One region of the Bacillus sp. 05T21 genome, then DNA from elsewhere that is predicted to be linked to it. Evidence: riboswitches for the same ligand, from Rfam matches in the RefSeq annotation. Region 1 holds a riboswitch; each other region holds the start of a gene.
The links. Region 1 has a riboswitch for S-adenosylmethionine ahead of mtnK (S-methyl-5-thioribose kinase). Riboswitches for the same ligand answer to the same signal wherever they lie in the genome.
Positions count from the first base shown of each region.

Region 2: linked by a shared signal. The riboswitch ahead of AC1DKZ_RS17590 (methionine ABC transporter ATP-binding protein) and the one ahead of mtnK (S-methyl-5-thioribose kinase) in region 1 are both predicted to bind S-adenosylmethionine.
Region 3: linked by a shared signal. The riboswitch ahead of AC1DKZ_RS03110 (bifunctional homocysteine S-methyltransferase/methylenetetrahydrofolate reductase) and the one ahead of mtnK (S-methyl-5-thioribose kinase) in region 1 are both predicted to bind S-adenosylmethionine.
Region 4: linked by a shared signal. The riboswitch ahead of AC1DKZ_RS28835 (methionine ABC transporter ATP-binding protein) and the one ahead of mtnK (S-methyl-5-thioribose kinase) in region 1 are both predicted to bind S-adenosylmethionine.

Region 1 covers NZ_JBFTMD010000001.1:375,367-379,583, reverse strand. The annotation lists gene AC1DKZ_RS01920 (aminotransferase class I/II-fold pyridoxal phosphate-dependent enzyme) at 1-993, opposite strand, end outside; gene AC1DKZ_RS01915 (carbon-nitrogen family hydrolase) at 1,008-1,871, shown strand; SAM riboswitch class I at 1,943-2,083, shown strand; gene mtnK (S-methyl-5-thioribose kinase) at 2,172-3,350, shown strand; gene mtnA (S-methyl-5-thioribose-1-phosphate isomerase) at 3,347-4,217, shown strand, end outside.
Region 2 covers NZ_JBFTMD010000009.1:91,915-96,131, reverse strand. The annotation lists gene metQ (methionine ABC transporter substrate-binding lipoprotein MetQ) at 1-804, opposite strand, end outside; gene AC1DKZ_RS17595 (methionine ABC transporter permease) at 827-1,492, opposite strand; gene AC1DKZ_RS17590 (methionine ABC transporter ATP-binding protein) at 1,485-2,510, opposite strand; SAM riboswitch class I at 2,820-2,927, opposite strand; gene AC1DKZ_RS17585 (hypothetical protein) at 3,053-3,397, opposite strand; gene AC1DKZ_RS17580 (thioredoxin family protein) at 3,550-3,858, opposite strand; gene AC1DKZ_RS17575 (toprim domain-containing protein) at 3,862-4,206, opposite strand.
Region 3 covers NZ_JBFTMD010000001.1:579,710-583,926, forward strand. The annotation lists gene metH (methionine synthase) at 1-66, opposite strand, end outside; gene AC1DKZ_RS03110 (bifunctional homocysteine S-methyltransferase/methylenetetrahydrofolate reductase) at 66-1,898, opposite strand; SAM riboswitch class I at 1,970-2,079, opposite strand; SAM riboswitch class I at 2,282-2,395, shown strand; gene metI (cystathionine gamma-synthase/O-acetylhomoserine thiolyase) at 2,485-3,597, shown strand; gene metC (cystathionine beta-lyase) at 3,594-4,217, shown strand, end outside.
Region 4 covers NZ_JBFTMD010000031.1:17,641-21,857, forward strand. The annotation lists gene AC1DKZ_RS28820 (HXXEE domain-containing protein) at 1-25, shown strand, start outside; gene AC1DKZ_RS28825 (MetQ/NlpA family ABC transporter substrate-binding protein) at 193-1,047, opposite strand; gene AC1DKZ_RS28830 (methionine ABC transporter permease) at 1,069-1,734, opposite strand; gene AC1DKZ_RS28835 (methionine ABC transporter ATP-binding protein) at 1,724-2,743, opposite strand; SAM riboswitch class I at 2,870-2,974, opposite strand; gene AC1DKZ_RS28840 (cysteine hydrolase family protein) at 3,217-3,762, shown strand; gene pruA (L-glutamate gamma-semialdehyde dehydrogenase) at 4,076-4,217, opposite strand, start outside.

The sequences.
Region 1 (4,217 bases):
TACAGGGAGCCAAGCAAAGAATGATCCTTTTGGAATATCAACATTCCAACCGATTGCATGACAAGCTTCTATAAGAGCATTTCTGCGAGATTCATAACTATTAACAAGTTCTACTACACAGGATTGCGAACTTAATAGCGCTTCGCGTGCTGCGTCTTGAACTGCACCGAAAATACTAACATACATATGATCTTGCAATAAGTTAATTGTTTCGATGACACTTTCATTCCCTACTGCAAAAGCAATACGCCATCCAGCCATATTGAAAGTTTTTGATAATGTATAAATTTCAATTCCTGCATCTTTGGCGCCATCTGCTTGCAAGAAACTAACAGGCTTTTGACCATCAAATCCGATAGCACCGTAAGCAAAATCATGAACAACTAATATATTATGTTTATTAGCAAAATGAATTGTTGCATCAAAGAAATCTTTTGATGCTGTAGCACCGGTAGGATTATTAGGATAGTTTAAAAACATTAACTTTGCTTTCTTGGCAATAGAGTCATCAATTTTTGTATAATCTGGTAAAAAATTATTTTCTGCAATAAGCGGCATTGTTTCAAAGTGCGCTTTTGCTAAAGCAACTCCGGATAAATAATCTGGATAACCTGGATCTGGAACGAGAATGGTATCGCCAGGGTTTGTAAAACAAAGTGGTAATTCTACTAATCCAGCTTTTCCGCCAAACAAAATAGCAACTTCAGTTTTTGGATTTAATTCTACGCCGTATTCACTTTTATAGAATGTTGCCACGGCTTCTTTTAAGCTTTCATGTCCGCGAAATGGCGGATATTTATGATGAATGGTCTTTTCGGCAGCATCTTGTAAAGCTTTTACGATATGCTGCGGTGTTGGTTGATCTGGATTACCTTGTCCTAGATTAATAACATCGTGACCAGCTGCAACGACTTTGTTAACTTTTGCAACAAGTGAAGCGAAAAATTGTGTTGGCAATGATGTTACTATCTCAGAAGGTTGAAATAATTTCATACTTTCCACCTCTTTTGAAAGTTGTTACAATTCTAGTGACAAATGATATAATCTTTCCAGTATTTTGTAAAGAAAAAATTAAGAATGGGGATGACAAAATGAAAGTCGCATGTATTCAAATGGATATTGCTTTTGGAGATGTAGAAAAAAATATTGAGAGCGCTAAAAATAAAATAAGCGAAGCGATGAAGGAGAAACCAGACGTTGTCGTCTTACCAGAACTATGGACAACGGGATATGATTTAACAAGGCTTTCTGAGATTGCAGATAGGGATGGATTGAAAACGCAAGAAATGTTGAAAGAATGGTCGAAACAATATGGTGTACATATTGTTGGTGGTTCCGTAGCAAAGCAAACAGAGCAAGGTGTTACAAATACGATGTATGTTGTAAGCCGCGAAGGGCAGCAAGTAAATGAATATAGTAAAGTGCATTTATTTCAGCTTATGGATGAACATAAATATTTAGTTGCTGGTAATGAGACAGGTGAATTTACGCTAGATGATGTAAAGTGCGCTGGAACAATTTGTTATGATATTCGTTTTCCGGAGTGGATGCGTGTTCATACAGTTAAAGGTGCAAAAGTTTTATTCGTTGTAGCAGAATGGCCATTAGTTCGTTTGGCACATTGGCGCTTGCTATTACAAGCAAGAGCAGTTGAAAATCAGTGTTACGTTGTAGCATGTAATAGGGCTGGAAAGGATCCGAATAATGAGTTTGCAGGTCATTCTTTAATTGTCGATCCGTGGGGTGAGGTTGTGGTAGAGGCAAATGAAGAGGAATCTATTTTATTTGGAGAGCTTACATTCGAGAAGATTAAAGAGGTACGTAAAGGAATCCCAGTTTTTGCAGATCGCCGTCCAGAATTATATAAATAAAATGTTGACAAGTGATTTTTATTCTTGGTATAGTCTTCATCATAAAGTTAAAAATTCAAAAAAATATGCAACTCTTATCAAGAGCAGGTGGAGGGATTTGGCCCGATGAAGCCCAGCAACCGACCGTAATACCATTGTGAAATGGGGCGTTTATGACGCCAAAAGGCACGGTGCTAATTCCAGCAGAAAGTAAACTTTCTGGCAGATAAGAGGGGAGAAGATAAACTTCAAACCTCTTTCTTTGTGGAAAGGGGTTTTTCTATTTTAGAAAAACCTCTGAATGAAAAGGAGGAGAAGACGATGGGATATTATTCATTAACTGAAACAACAGCTATACAATATGCGAAAGAACACGGTTATTTTGAAAAGAAAGCAAATGTAGTTTGTCATGAAATTGGAGATGGAAATTTAAATTACGTGTTCAAATTAGATGATGGAGAGAAGTCTATTATAATAAAACAAGCACTGCCATATGCGAAAGTAGTTGGTGAGAGCTGGCCACTGTCTATAAAAAGAGCGACGATTGAAAGTAAAGCATTACAAATTTTTGCGAAGTATGTGCCAGATTATGTTCCGGTAGTGTACAGTCATGATGAAGAGTTAGCAGTTACAGTAATAGAAGACTTATCAAGACTAACAATTACAAGAAAAGGATTAATAGATGGAGAAGGATATCCACTTTTATCCCAGCATATCGGTCGTTTTCTAGCACATGTTTTGTTTTATACTTCAGATTTCGGTTTACAGTCAGAAGAGAAAAGGGTACTAGAAGGTACATTTGTAAATCCAGACCTTAGTAAAATTACAGAAGATTTAGTTTTTACGGATCCGTTTGGACATTACGATACGAATGATTATGAGTCAGATTTACAGTCAGTGATTGATGAACTTTGGAGTGACAAAACTTTAAAGCTAAAAGTAGCACAATATAAATATAAGTTTTTAACGAGAAAAGAAGCGCTTATTCATGGTGATTTACATACTGGTAGTATTTTTTCATCACCCTCTGAAACGAAAGTGATTGATCCAGAATTTGCAACGTACGGTCCATTTGGATTTGATATCGGTCAATTTATTGCAAATCTATTATTAAATGCTTTATCTAGAGAAGAAGAAAAGAGAAGTGTACTATTTTTCCATATAGAAAAGACATGGAGTTATTTTGTAGAAAACTTTACGAAGTTATGGATTGGAGAAGGTGTAGAAGCATATACGAAAGAAAAACAATGGTTACCAATTATTTTGCAAAATATCTTTACTGATGCCGTCGGGTTTGCCGGATGTGAACTGATTCGTAGAACAATTGGCTTAGCTCATGCAGCGGATTTAGATGGGATAGCAAATAAAGAAAAAAGAATTCAAGCTAAAAAACAAGCGTTATCCTTAGGTAGAGAACTAATAAAATATGAAGCTAAGTGTGCTGATATTCAACTGTTTCGAACATTATTTCAACAGACAGTTGGAGGCGTAAAAGCATGAGTACAATTATTACTATTCCGAGATCTGTAAGTTGGAAAGGCGATACAATTGCAGTATTAAATCAAACAAAGTTGCCGCATGTCACTGAATACAAAACATTAACGAATGTTGAAGATGTATGGAAAAGTATCATTATGTTAGAAGTACGAGGAGCGCCTGCAATTGGAATTGTAGCTGCGTTTGGTTTGGCGCTTGCGGCAAAGAAATACGATGCTATAAATATCTATGAGTTTCAAAAGAAGTTTAATAGAGATTGTAACTATTTAGGAACATCACGCCCGACAGCAGTCAATTTATTTTGGGCAATCGATCGTATGAGAGAATCTATTCAAGAGATTACTACAATAAAAGAAGCTCAAAAAATATTAGAAGAAGAAGCGCTTCATATTCAGCAAGAGGATGAAATGGTGTGCCGAAGTATTGGAGAACATGCTTTAACATGTTTTAGAGACGGTGATAAAATTTTAACAATTTGTAACGCTGGAAGTATTGCAACTGCTAGATATGGAACAGCATTAGCCCCATTTTATATTGGGAAAGAGAAGGGTGTGCGTTTACATGCGTATGCGTGTGAAACGAGGCCGGTTTTACAAGGTGGTCGTTTAACGACATGGGAATTGAAACAAGCAGACATTGATGTAACGCTTATTACGGATAATACTGCAGCACATGCAATTCGAACGAAAGAAATTAATGCGATTATCGTAGGGGCAGATCGAATCGTTGAAAACGGTGATACTGCTAATAAAATAGGAACATTAAATTTAGCTATATTAGCAAAGTATTTCGGTATCCCATTTTACGTTGCAGCACCGTTATCTACATTTGATACTACGAAACAAACAGGTGCTGAAATTGTCATTGAAG
Region 2 (4,217 bases), on a different contig from region 1:
TACAGGAACAACTGCCCCTTTATATTCTTTAGTAATAAAGTCTTCAATTTCTTTAGAATGCAGTACTTCTATAAGAGCTTTAATCTCTTTTTTATCTTTATCGCCTTTACGAACAGCTACTACGTTTGCGTATGGAGAATCATCGCCTTCAATTGCAATCGCGTCTTTTTCTGGGTTTAATTTCGCATCAATTGCATAGTTAGAATTAATTAGAACAGCGTCGCCTTCTTTATTGTTATACACTTGTGGCAATAGACCCGGCTCGATATCTGTTTTGAATTTTAAGTTTTTCGGATTATCCGCAATATCTTTTGGAGTTGCTTTAACTGGCTCTACTCCGTCTTTAATTTTTAAAATGCCTTCTTTTTGTAAAATTGCTAAACCACGACCATGATCAGTAACAGAATTACTCATAATAATTGTCGCCCCGTTTGGAAGTTCTTTTAAGCTCTTATATTTTTGAGAATACACACCAATCGGTTCTAAATGAACTTTTCCTGCTATTTCAAAGTCATATTTTTTATCTTTAATTTCCTTTTCTAAATACGGAATGTGCTGGAAGTAGTTCGCATCTAATTCTTTATCTGCTAACGATTTATTCGGTAACACGTAGTCTTGGAATTTTTTAATTTCTAACTCAATTCCTTTTTTCTCAAGTAACGGTTTTGCCTTTTCTAAAATTTCAGCGTGCGGTACGTTAGAAGCACCAACAACAAGTTTTTTTTCATCTTTATCTTTCCCGCCACAAGCAGCTAACCCAAAAATTGAAGTTGAAATAAGTGCTGTAAGTAATAATTTTTTCATTTGAAATATCCCCCTGTTTTCATTATCTTTTATCTATTCGAGTCGTTAAACTATCACCAATCCACTGAATTAAAAATACAACGAGTAATACACAAATTGTCGCAACGATTGTTACATCGTTATTTCCACGCTGGAATCCCTCTAAGTAAGCAAGTGTTCCAAGACCACCAGCACCAACAACACCTGCCATTGCTGTATAGCCCACTAAAGCAATAGTCGTAACCGTAATACCAGATACTAACGCTGGTAACGATTCTGGAATTAACACCTTCAAAATAATTGTGCTTGTTTTTGCTCCCATCGCTTTTGAAGCTTCAATTACACCTTTATCAATTTCACGAAGTGCGATTTCAACCATTCTCGCGTAAAATGGTGCCGCTCCAATAATTAAAGCTGGTAGCGCTGCACTCGCTCCGAGAATTGTTCCAAGAAGAATCTTTGTGAATGGGATTAATAAAATAATTAAAATGATGAACGGTATAGAACGGAAAATGTTTACGAACGCTCCAATCACCGTATTAATCGCTTTATTTTCCCATAAATTATCTTTCGCTGTCATAAAGAGTAATAATCCTAAAATAAGTCCTAAAACAAATGTGGCAAGCGCTGCGATTGCCGTCATATATAACGTTTCACCAGTTGCTTCTAACATTTGATTCCAATCAATATTTGCGATTAACTTATCCATGTGCAATCACCTCCAGCTCTACTTGATCTTGATGAATCCCTTCTATTGCTTGCTGGATCGCTGTTTCTTCACCATTTAAATGAACGACTAAACTTCCGTAAGAGCCGTTATTCGTTTGCGCGATATTTCCTTGCAAAATGCTAACTTCTATATCACCGCGCTGCATTAACCTTTGAAGTACCGGTCTTTCTACCGCTTCACCGACAAACTGCAAACGAATTACTTTTCCATCTGGATACTTTTCTATTAAACTTTCAATCGTTTCATTCGTATCTTCAGAATCAGTTAACTGCTGTACAAATCGTTTTGTAATGTCTTGCTGTGGATTACGGAATACGTCAAGTACTGGACCCGTTTCTACGATCTTCCCTTTCTCCATTACAGCAACTCGATTACAAATTTTGCGAATAACGTGCATCTCATGCGTAATCAATACAATTGTTAAGCCGAGACGCTTATTAATATCTAACAATAAATCTAAAATTTGATCCGTCGTTTCCGGATCAAGAGCTGACGTTGCTTCATCACATAAAAGTACTTGTGGATTATTTGCTAACGCTCTTGCAATCCCGACGCGCTGCTTTTGTCCACCACTTAGCTGAGATGGGTACGCGTCTCCTCTTCCTTCTAATCCAACAAGATGAATTAACTCATCGACACGTTTTCTTCTCTCCGCCTTATCGACACCTGCAATTTCAAGTGGGAATGCGATATTTTCACGCACAGTTCGTGACCAAAGTAAGTTGAAATGCTGAAAAATCATTCCGATTTCTTGTCTTGCCTTACGAAGTTCATTTCCAGTAATCGCTGAAATCACACGATTCGCAATTGTAATTTGGCCAGAAGTTGGTTTCTCTAACTGATTAAACAATCTAATTAACGAACTTTTCCCAGCGCCACTATATCCAATAACACCAAATATTTCACCCTTATCTACTTTTAAGTTGGCGTTATCTACAGCAGTGACATCACCGCTTTTTGCCTTATATATTTTCTTTACATTTTCTAATAAAATCATGATGTTCACCCCTTTTTTGATTAAAAAGCGTAAGCGGCTCGTTTAGAACAAGAGGACGTTGGAATCCCAGACGTAGAGGCGCTTTTTGCCTCATAGGAAGGGATGAAACGACCGACTGTTCTAGCCGCTGGAGCTGGATTTCATAAAACTTTGGATAGACTCCGCAATTTTTTTATTTTTGATGCGTGTAGTCCATCGTTATAGCTCCTCTTATTATTTGAATGTCCTCCGCATTCAAACGACAAAAAACCTTTCCGCTTCTAGAGAAGCAGAAAGGTTTATATGCGTATATAACAACATTATCCCTCTCTCTCATCTCTCAAAGCATTTGCTTTGCAGGAATTGGCACCATTTCAACATAAGTTGACGGTTGCCGGGCTTCACAGGGCACAGTCCCTCCACCTCTCTTAATAAGAGAAATCAGATTAAATTTTCGTCTGATTTAAAATTTATGAAATTGTCTATATTTTATGAATTGAATTGTATCAATATCCACACGCTCTGTCAACAGAAATTTTCGTAAAAAAAGAAACTTCAGAATTTTAAGCTCCGACTGACATCGGTTTACATATATGAAACATCGATTCAACTAATAACATCGTTCGATACGTTCCAGAATATTGTACCCGTCCATCACTCATTAACTTTTGCAACCTCATATTTCCAGTCACTAATTTTTGTACATCCTCTTCCTCTAAACAAACGATTTGTTCCGTTCCTCTCGCCTCTTTCAAAAGTTCTATATAATCTCTTGAAATTTGTAACGAACAGCATTCATCTCCAAAACGAAAATTAACAGTTCTTTCTCCTTGCCTTAAAAGCGGTTCTAAATGATATTGACCATTAGCGTAATTTACAAATGATTGAAGCAAAGAATATAATTTCATCCTAAACCACATCCCTCATATCACTTTCTATTACATACCATTCCCTCTTATTAAAGGGCAATCCTGTTATTTTCGCTCGACAAATACTGTATCTATCACGCATGTCGACATATTTCCCAAGAAATATGTCGAGGCGGCAAAAACTTTGCCGCCTACTTTAATTCCGTATATAAATATTCAACCGAATGAAATGCATATATTTTCTTCATCAGTGTCCCATTTTCAAAAATAAGTAAACACGGTACACTTTCTATCCCATACTCTTTCGCTAAATGCGGGGCATAATTTAAATCTAACATTCCAATTTTCAAATCTTCAATCGTCATCTCAACGACCGTTAACATCTTCTTTGCCAATTGGCATGTTCCACACATTGGTGTATACACATATAACACTGTTTTTTCTTCATTTCCTATTAGGGCTGTAGCTTCGGCACCTGTCCAATCAATCACTTCTATCATTCCTTACCGTAAATATTCTGTATAAACGTCAATGTCTGCTCCCCATAATACATTTGCTAAATGTGAAGAAGGCGCAGTCGCCACCTCGCGATACGAGCGATCAATATAAATATGCTCTGCTTGCGGAAATTCTTTTCGGAATTGTTTCCTTAACTTTTCTCCTGCATCATCAGCATCCACTAGCACATATACGTCCTTATCAAAAAATTGATCAATGAGCTCATCCATTTTCGACAAACCAATTGTACCATTTGTACAAACAATTTCCACTGGTTCACGAATAATAGATTCAATCTTTCTTCTATCCGATTTACCTTCTACAATAATGACTTTTTCCACATAAATCATATGTCATCACC
Region 3 (4,217 bases), 200 kb from region 1:
CATCGTTCCCATTGCACCATCTAATATTAAAATTTCATGTTGTAATCTCTCTTCTATTCGTTTCATCAATTAATACCTTCTTTCACTTCTTGCTTTTCTCTCACATATTTCACGAGATGTTCTGTAATTTCATATTTTAAAAACGGTGTAATAAGATACATACCGTTAAAGTATTTCATCGCCGCATCGATCAACTCTTGTGAAATACGAATCCCTTCCTCTATGGCTGCCTCTTTCGTTTCATGTCCATCCATTCTTTGTCTTATCTCTTCAGGGAGAGTAATACCCGGCACTTCAAAATGAAGAAAATCTGCGTTCCGCTTACTTACTAACGGCATAATTCCAATAAAGATAGGTTGTTCCAAATGCTTTGTCGCTTCATATACTTCTTCTATTAAAGCAACATCATATATCGGCTGCGTTAAGAAATATTCAGCACCAGCATCAATTTTTCGTTCCATTCGCTTGACCGCTGCTTTTAAATGCCTTACATGAGGATTGAATGCACCTCCAACAGAAAATCTTGTTGCCGGACCAATTGATTTCCCTAAAATAGAGCGACCGTCGTTCATCTCTTTAATCATTTTAATGAGCTCTATCGATGACAAATCATATACAGAAGTTGCACCTGGGAAATCACCAACACGCGCTGGATCACCAGTTAAAGCTAGCACTTCCTCCATACCTAATGCTGATAATCCAAGTAAGTGAGACTGTAGTCCAATGACGTTATGGTCTCTACACGTTAAATGCGTCAATACTGGAATATCATGCTTCGTTAATAATGCACCCATAGCCATATTCGAAACACGAGGAGATGCTAATGAATTATCTGCTAGAGTAATAGCATCCGCTCCAGCCCTTTTCAGTGCTCTTGCCCCTTCAAAAAAACGCTGCGTGTCTAACGTTTTCGGTGGATCTAATTCCACTACAACTGTCGTTTGTTTCTTTGCCTTTTCTGCTAGAGTAACATGAGCTCTCGAACGCTTCTCATGTGTATGGACCACTTTAGGCCTTTGAATCGTCTCCTTTGCTATTACAGGTGCAACATTTGCAATAGCACGTTTCATTCCTTCAATATGTTCCGGGGTAGTACCACAACAACCACCTAATAAACGAATACCTTGTTCAATAAAGTTTGGTGTCATTTCTTCAAAATACGCTGGACTTCCCTCATATACGTAACGCCCTTCCACATAATTCGGGAGACCTGCATTCGGATATGCTGATAAATAGCCATTTTGAGGAATCGATATCATTTTGAAAGCTTCCGTCATGTGAAGCGGGCCTAGTTGACAGTTCAACCCAACAACATTGGCACCGTAATCTAAAAGCTGTTTTAATATTTCATTGACATCATTCCCATTTTGAGTCGTACCTGCCTCATGTAACGCTAACTGAGCAACAATCGGAATATTCGTTTGTTTACGCAATACTTTAACCGCATGCAATAATTCAAATTCATCATAAAAAGTTTCTAATAGTAATCCATCAACCTGTTCTTCTAGTAAAGCACCTGCCTGCTCAAGTAACATAAATTCTCGCTCTATATCAGTCGTTGTAACAGCACCAATATGTTTCATACCTCCAATTGTCCCTAAAATTGCATTCCGCTCTGTTACTGATGCTTTCGCAATATTCACTGCCGCTTTATTAATTTGGACAACTTGATTTTCTAGACCATACATGCGGAGTTTCGCTTCATTCGCACCATACGTATTCGTTTGAATAACATCCGCTCCAGCAGCTACATATTGTTTATGGATCGATATAATTAAGTCCGGATCAGACAAATTCAATTCTTCAAAACTACTTTGTAAACCATGAGAATGTAATAAAGTTCCAACTGCACCATCACCTATTACAATTCCTTTTGATAATAAATCTAGTAATTTCACGAATCTCCCTCATTTCTATCAATATAAAAAAACCCCTCTTCACTTTGAAGAGGGGGACATAATTGTTCCTCCTCTTATCATGCAAAACACACGTTTTGCAGGTTTTAGCACCGTTTCAAACATTTAGTTTGAAGGTTGCCGGGTTTCACAGGGCCTTTCCCTCCACCGCTCTCAATAAGAGTTTGTCTTTATTATTTTATTTATGTAGCTAAAAGGAAATACGTTCCCCTTTTAACAATGTTTGTTAATTTTTTATAAATTTAGCACGCACTAAAATAAAAGTCAATGACACTTGCGGAAAAATAAAAATTATTTAAAATAAAGTTGCAATTCAATTATCTTTTGTTGTAAAGTTAAAACCATAATAAAATTTCATACGAACATTCTTATCTAGAGAGGTAGAGGGACTGGCCCTTTGACGCCTCAGCAACCATTAACATTCATTCGTTAATAAGGTGCTAATTCCAGCAAATTGTGAAAGATTTGACAGATGAGAAGAAGACTCTATTCAATCCGAAAGCCTTCTTCTTAGAAGGCTTTTTTTATTTTCACTTAGTCGTTCACTTTAAAAAGGGGGAATTTTCACATGTCAACAATCGAAACAAAACTAGCACAAATCGGGAACCGTAGCGAAGCTACAACAGGAACTGTTAATCCACCTGTTTATTTCTCAACTGCTTATCGTCACGAAGGAATTGGTAAATCTACTGGTTTTGACTATTCAAGAACTGGAAATCCGACTCGCGGTCTTTTAGAACAGGCAATTGCAGACTTAGAAAGCGGTGAGCAAGGTTATGCCTGTAGTTCAGGAATGGCGGCTGTTCTCCTTGTCCTTTCACTATTCCGTTCCGGAGATGAGCTTATCGTATCTGAAGACTTATACGGGGGAACATATCGTCTATTTTCCGAACATGAAGACAAGTGGAATATTCGATGTAGATACGTAGATACACAATCTATTAAACAAATTGAGCAAGCAATCACATCTCAAACGAAGGCTATTTTCATAGAAACACCGACTAATCCATTAATGCAAGTAACTGATATCGTAAGTGTAGCAAGTGTAGCGAAAAGGCACGGACTACTTCTTATTGTAGATAACACGTTCTATACACCTTATATACAGCAACCATTAACAGAAGGTGCAAACATCGTCCTTCATAGCGCAACTAAATATTTAGGCGGTCATAACGATGTACTAAGCGGACTTGTCGTTGCGAAAGGGAAATCTCTTTGCGAGGAGCTTGCTCATTATCATAATGCCTCTGGTGCTGTCTTAAGCCCGTTTGATTCATGGCTATTAATTCGAGGGATGAAGACTTTAGCACTTCGCATGAAACAGCATGAAGAAAACGCTCATGCAATTGTTGCTTATTTAAATGATGAAGATGGTGTGACAGATGTATTTTATCCAGGAAGAGGTGGTATGATTTCATTTCGCCTTCAAGATGAAACTTGGATTAATCCTTTCTTACAATCTTTATCCTTAATTACATTTGCTGAAAGTCTTGGCGGCGTCGAAAGTTTAATGACTTATCCAGCAACGCAAACTCATGCCGACATTCCAGAAGATGTTCGAACAGCACGTGGTGTGTGTAATCGTCTTCTCCGTTTTTCAGTCGGCATCGAAAATAGCAACGACTTAATTCAAGACTTAAAGCAAGCAATTAAACTTGTAAAAGAAGGTGTAAGAATATGAGTTATTCCATAGATACGCTTTTACTGCATAATCAATACAAGCATGACACACACACAGGAGCTGTTAACGTTCCCATCTATAACACATCAACATTCCATCAGTTTGATGTAGATGCTTTCGGAAAGTATGACTATAGTAGATCTGGAAATCCAACACGTGAAGCTCTTGAAGATATCATTGCTTTATTAGAAGGCGGGACAAAAGGATTTGCCTTTGCATCAGGCATTGCAGCCATTTCTACTGCATTTCTCCTTCTTTCACAAGGTGACCATGTTCTTATTTCAGAAGATGTATATGGAGGCACTTATCGAATTGTTACTGAAGTTCTCTCCCGTTATGGTGTTTCACATACATTTGTGGATATGACCAATGTGGAAGAAGTAAAAGAAAACATTAAACCAAATACGAAGCTCTTTTATGTAGAAACACCTTCTAACCCACTTTTAAAAGTGACAGATATTCGTGCTGTTTCTAATCTTGCAAAATCTATTGGTGCTCTTACTTTTGTTGATAATACATTTTTGACACCACTATTTCAAAAACCGCTTGATCTTGGCGCAGATGTCGTTCTTCATAGTGCCACAAAATTCATTGCCGGTCATAGTGATGTTACTGCCGGA
Region 4 (4,217 bases), on a different contig from region 1:
ATTATTAGCCAGCTGCTTTAATTAAAAAAAGACCAGGAAAACTCCTGGTCCATCACTCTACTTAACAAACATTGGATTCTATGTTATACAAAATTGGAAGGTACAGAATTAGGGTTTTGTTTGTTAAGTAGATTATATGTTGAACGAGCTAACAGCGGAGGGGTTCCTACTGCTAGTCCGTTAAACTCAATATTATTTTGCGATTTTTGCAAGCTCATCAAGTGAAAGATCTACTGAAATTGAACCATCATTCGTTTCTTTCTTAATTGCATCTGTTACTTCTTTTGAATGATACAATTCAATTACTTTTTTCAGCGTTGGATCATCTTTGTCTTTCGTACGAGCTGCGAAAATATTAATATAGGCCTTTGCATTTTCATTCTTTGGATCTTCTAAGAAAATAGGATCCTTCGCTGGATCTAATCCAGCTTGACCAGCAACACCGTTATTAATAACTGAAGCTGCTACATCTTTTAATACACGAGGTGTTTGCTGTGCGATAACCGGTGTGATTTTTAACTTCTTCGGATTTTCAGCGATACCGCTTGGATCCCCAAATAGACCAAAATCTTTCTTAAGCTTTAATAATCCAGCTGCATCAAGAAGTTTTAATGCACGTGCTTGGTTCGTTGGATCATTCGGAATAGCAATTTCCGAACCATCTGGGATTTCATTTGCTTTCTTATATTTTTCAGAGTATAAGCCCATCGGTGCAATTTGCGTTGTACCAACAGCTGTAATATCTAACTTATGCTCCTTTTTAAATTGCTCTAAGAAAGCGATGTGCTGGAATGAGTTTAGTTCAATATCTCCATCAGCTAACGCTTTGTTGGGTGTTGTGTAATCAGAGAACTCAACCAGTTTAATTTTAATCCCTTCTTTTTCAGCTTTTTTCTTTAAAATTTCCCAAACGTCTCCATCTGTTCCAGTTACACCGACGCGAACTACTTTCTCTTTCGCTCCTGCACCTGTGTCTCCACCTGAGCAGCCGCTTAACGCTGTAATTCCTACGATCGCTGATAATGCAAATGCTAAAATTTTCTTCATTTTCTTTTCCCCTCTTCCTTTTTATGATCTGCGTAAAAAAACTTTCGCAAAGTAGTTCCCTAAATTTTGAGCTACCTGTACAAGAATAATAAGTAAAACGACCGTTACAAACATAACTGACGTATCAAAGCGTTGATAACCATATGTCATTGCTAAGTCACCAAGACCGCCACCACCGACAAGCCCAGCAACTGCAGAAAATTCAATTAAACCAACCGTCATAAACGTGACACCTAAGATCAATGGTGCTAAAGCTTCTGGTACGAGGATTTCAAAAACAATTCTAAGTGGTGAAGCGCCCATTGCTTGTGCTGCTTCAATTACCCCTTTCGGAACGGAAACAAGATTTGTTTCAACCATTCTAGCAATACCAATTGATGCAACTAACGTCATTGGGAAGATTGCTGCAGCCGTTCCAATCGTCGTTCCAATAACACTTCTTGTTAGTGGGCTTAAAGCTACTAAAAAGATAATGAATGGAACCGGACGAATTGTATTAATTATGATATTAAGAATAGAAAAGACCCATTTATTTTCTAAAAAATTTCCTTTTCTCGTTACATACAATAGTAAACCTAGAGGTATACCAAGAATTGTAGCGAATATAAGGGTTACAATTACCATTAAAAGGGTATCCCCCGTCGCATCTAATATGCGAGGCCAAAATATACTCCAATCAACTCGCATGAGCTTCTACCTCCTTCAGCTGCACTTGCAGTCTTAGATGTTGTAATGCTTTTTGAATTTCTTTCTGTTCACCTTGTAGCTCTACAAGAAGATTTCCAAATAGCACATTTTGGAGTTCAATAATATTTCCATAAAGAACATTTACATCGACGTTATAGTTTTTCGCAATATATGATAGTACAGGCTGCCCTGTCTCTTCCCCAGTAAAAGTCAGGCGATAAATCTGACCTCCGTTTTGAATTTTCGCTAGAACACTTTCTGGTAAGTGATCATTAATAACAGAGCGTACAAAATTTTGAGTGGTCTTTGTTTTTGGTTGTGTGAAAACGTCAAACAGTTTTCCTTCTTCAATTACTTTTCCTTTTTCCATAACGGCTACACGGTGACAAATCTCTTTCACAACGTGCATTTCATGTGTAATAAGTAGAATCGTTAAATTGTACTCTCTATTTACCTTCTTTAATAAATTTAAGATTTCTGTCGTTGTTTCCGGATCTAAAGCTGATGTTGCCTCATCACATATGAGAATATCCGGTGATGTCGCAAGTGCTCTTGCAATCCCAACACGCTGCTTTTGCCCACCTGATAACTGTTCTGGATAATAGTTCGCTTTATCTTCTAAACCAACAAATTTTAGTAGTTCATTCACTCTTTCTTTTATCTCATTCTTCGGCAATTTCGCTAACCTTAATGGATAAGCAATGTTCCCAAACACCGTTCTTGAATTAAATAGATTAAAACTTTGGAAAATCATCCCAATTCTTTGTCTTAGTTTCCGTAATTCTTTCGCCGATAATGATGTAATATCTTTATCATCTATTGAAATTGTTCCTGCAGTTGGTCTTTCTAACATATTTACTAAACGTAATAACGTACTCTTTCCAGCACCACTAAATCCGATAATGCCAAAAATTTCGCCCTTTTCAACTGACAGCGTTACATCCTCAACCGCATGAACAGATTGCCCACCTGATTCATATACTTTACTTACATTGTTAAAAGAAATCATTTTCTTCCCTCCTATATGCTGTAAAAACTTGAAGTAGAGCTTTCGAGGTAAAATAAAAAGTGCTCTCCTTCTTATCAGTAATAAAAGATAAGAAGGAGAGCACTTTTATATGTACTCATTCACATCTTCTCATCTTCCAAGCCTTTATAGGCTTGCTGGAGTTAGCACGGTATTAAAAAATCCGTTGCTGAGGTATCGTAGGGCCAGTCCCTCCACCTCTCTGGATAAGAGTGTATCGATTTAATTGTCGTTTAATTAAGTCTTATTATAGAACTCAGAATAATGAGAGTCAATACAATTTTTAGAAAAAACATTAATTATTTCTCTATTTAAATTTTTAAATAAGAAGTAACAATACAATAGTGATTTTTAAAGTTATGTAAAATCCTTCTCACTCATACTTTTAAAAAGGAGAATCTTCTCTACTCATTGAATAACATTATTTGAATATGAAATCGGAGGAAGATAGATATATGAAAACAGCTCTTTTGCTCGTCGACATTCAAAATGATTATTTTCCAAGCGGAATGATGGAATTACGTAATCCAGTAGAAGCAAGTGAATATGCTAGTCAGCTACTACAACATTTTAGAATAAGAAACGAACCTATTTTTCATATCCAACATGTAGCTATAAAAGATAGCGCTACCTTTTTCCTACCCAATACAGAAGGTGTCCATATTCACGAAAATGTCCGTCCACTTAGAGAGGAAACCGTTATCCTTAAACATTATCCAAATAGCTTCCGAGAAACTGATCTTCTAGAACAATTACAACGTTCAGGAATTGAGCACGTCGTAATATGCGGGATGATGACCCATATGTGTATTGATGCTACAGTAAGAGCTGCTTTTGATTTTGGCCTTCACTGTACCGTAATACACGATGCTTGTGCTACAAAAGATCTTTCATTTAAGAATGCTACTATACCAGCTGTTTATATTCATAATACAATTTTGGCGAGTTTAAATGGAGTATACGCAAATATAATGAGTACAGAAGAGTTTTTAGCGACCTAAAAAAAAACACTCCTTTCAGTTAGCAAAGCCGAAAGGAGTGTTCTCTTGTCTAACCATAGATTTTCTTTCAAATTGTATTATACAGGAAATCCTCAAAATGAATACTAAAAAATATGACTAATAAGTCAATTTTTCTCGTTGTTTTGTTTCTATTTACATGTTTATCCCGATATTAATAGGGTTTAGCTAGTTCTAACCACCAAATAGTAATATATGGTAATACCTTTCGATTCAAATTAACTAACTCCTATTATAGAGAGTTTCTCAAAAAGAAGAGATCTTCACAGACTGTGAAGATCTCTTCTACTATTTCTTATAAAGTTTCAGAAGTAGTTTTTGCTTGCATGTGAAGTGCTAAGTAGTCAGGACCACCAGCTTTAGAGTCTGTACCAGACATGTTAAAGCCACCGAATGGTTGGTAACCTACGATTGCACCAGTACATCCACGGTTGAAG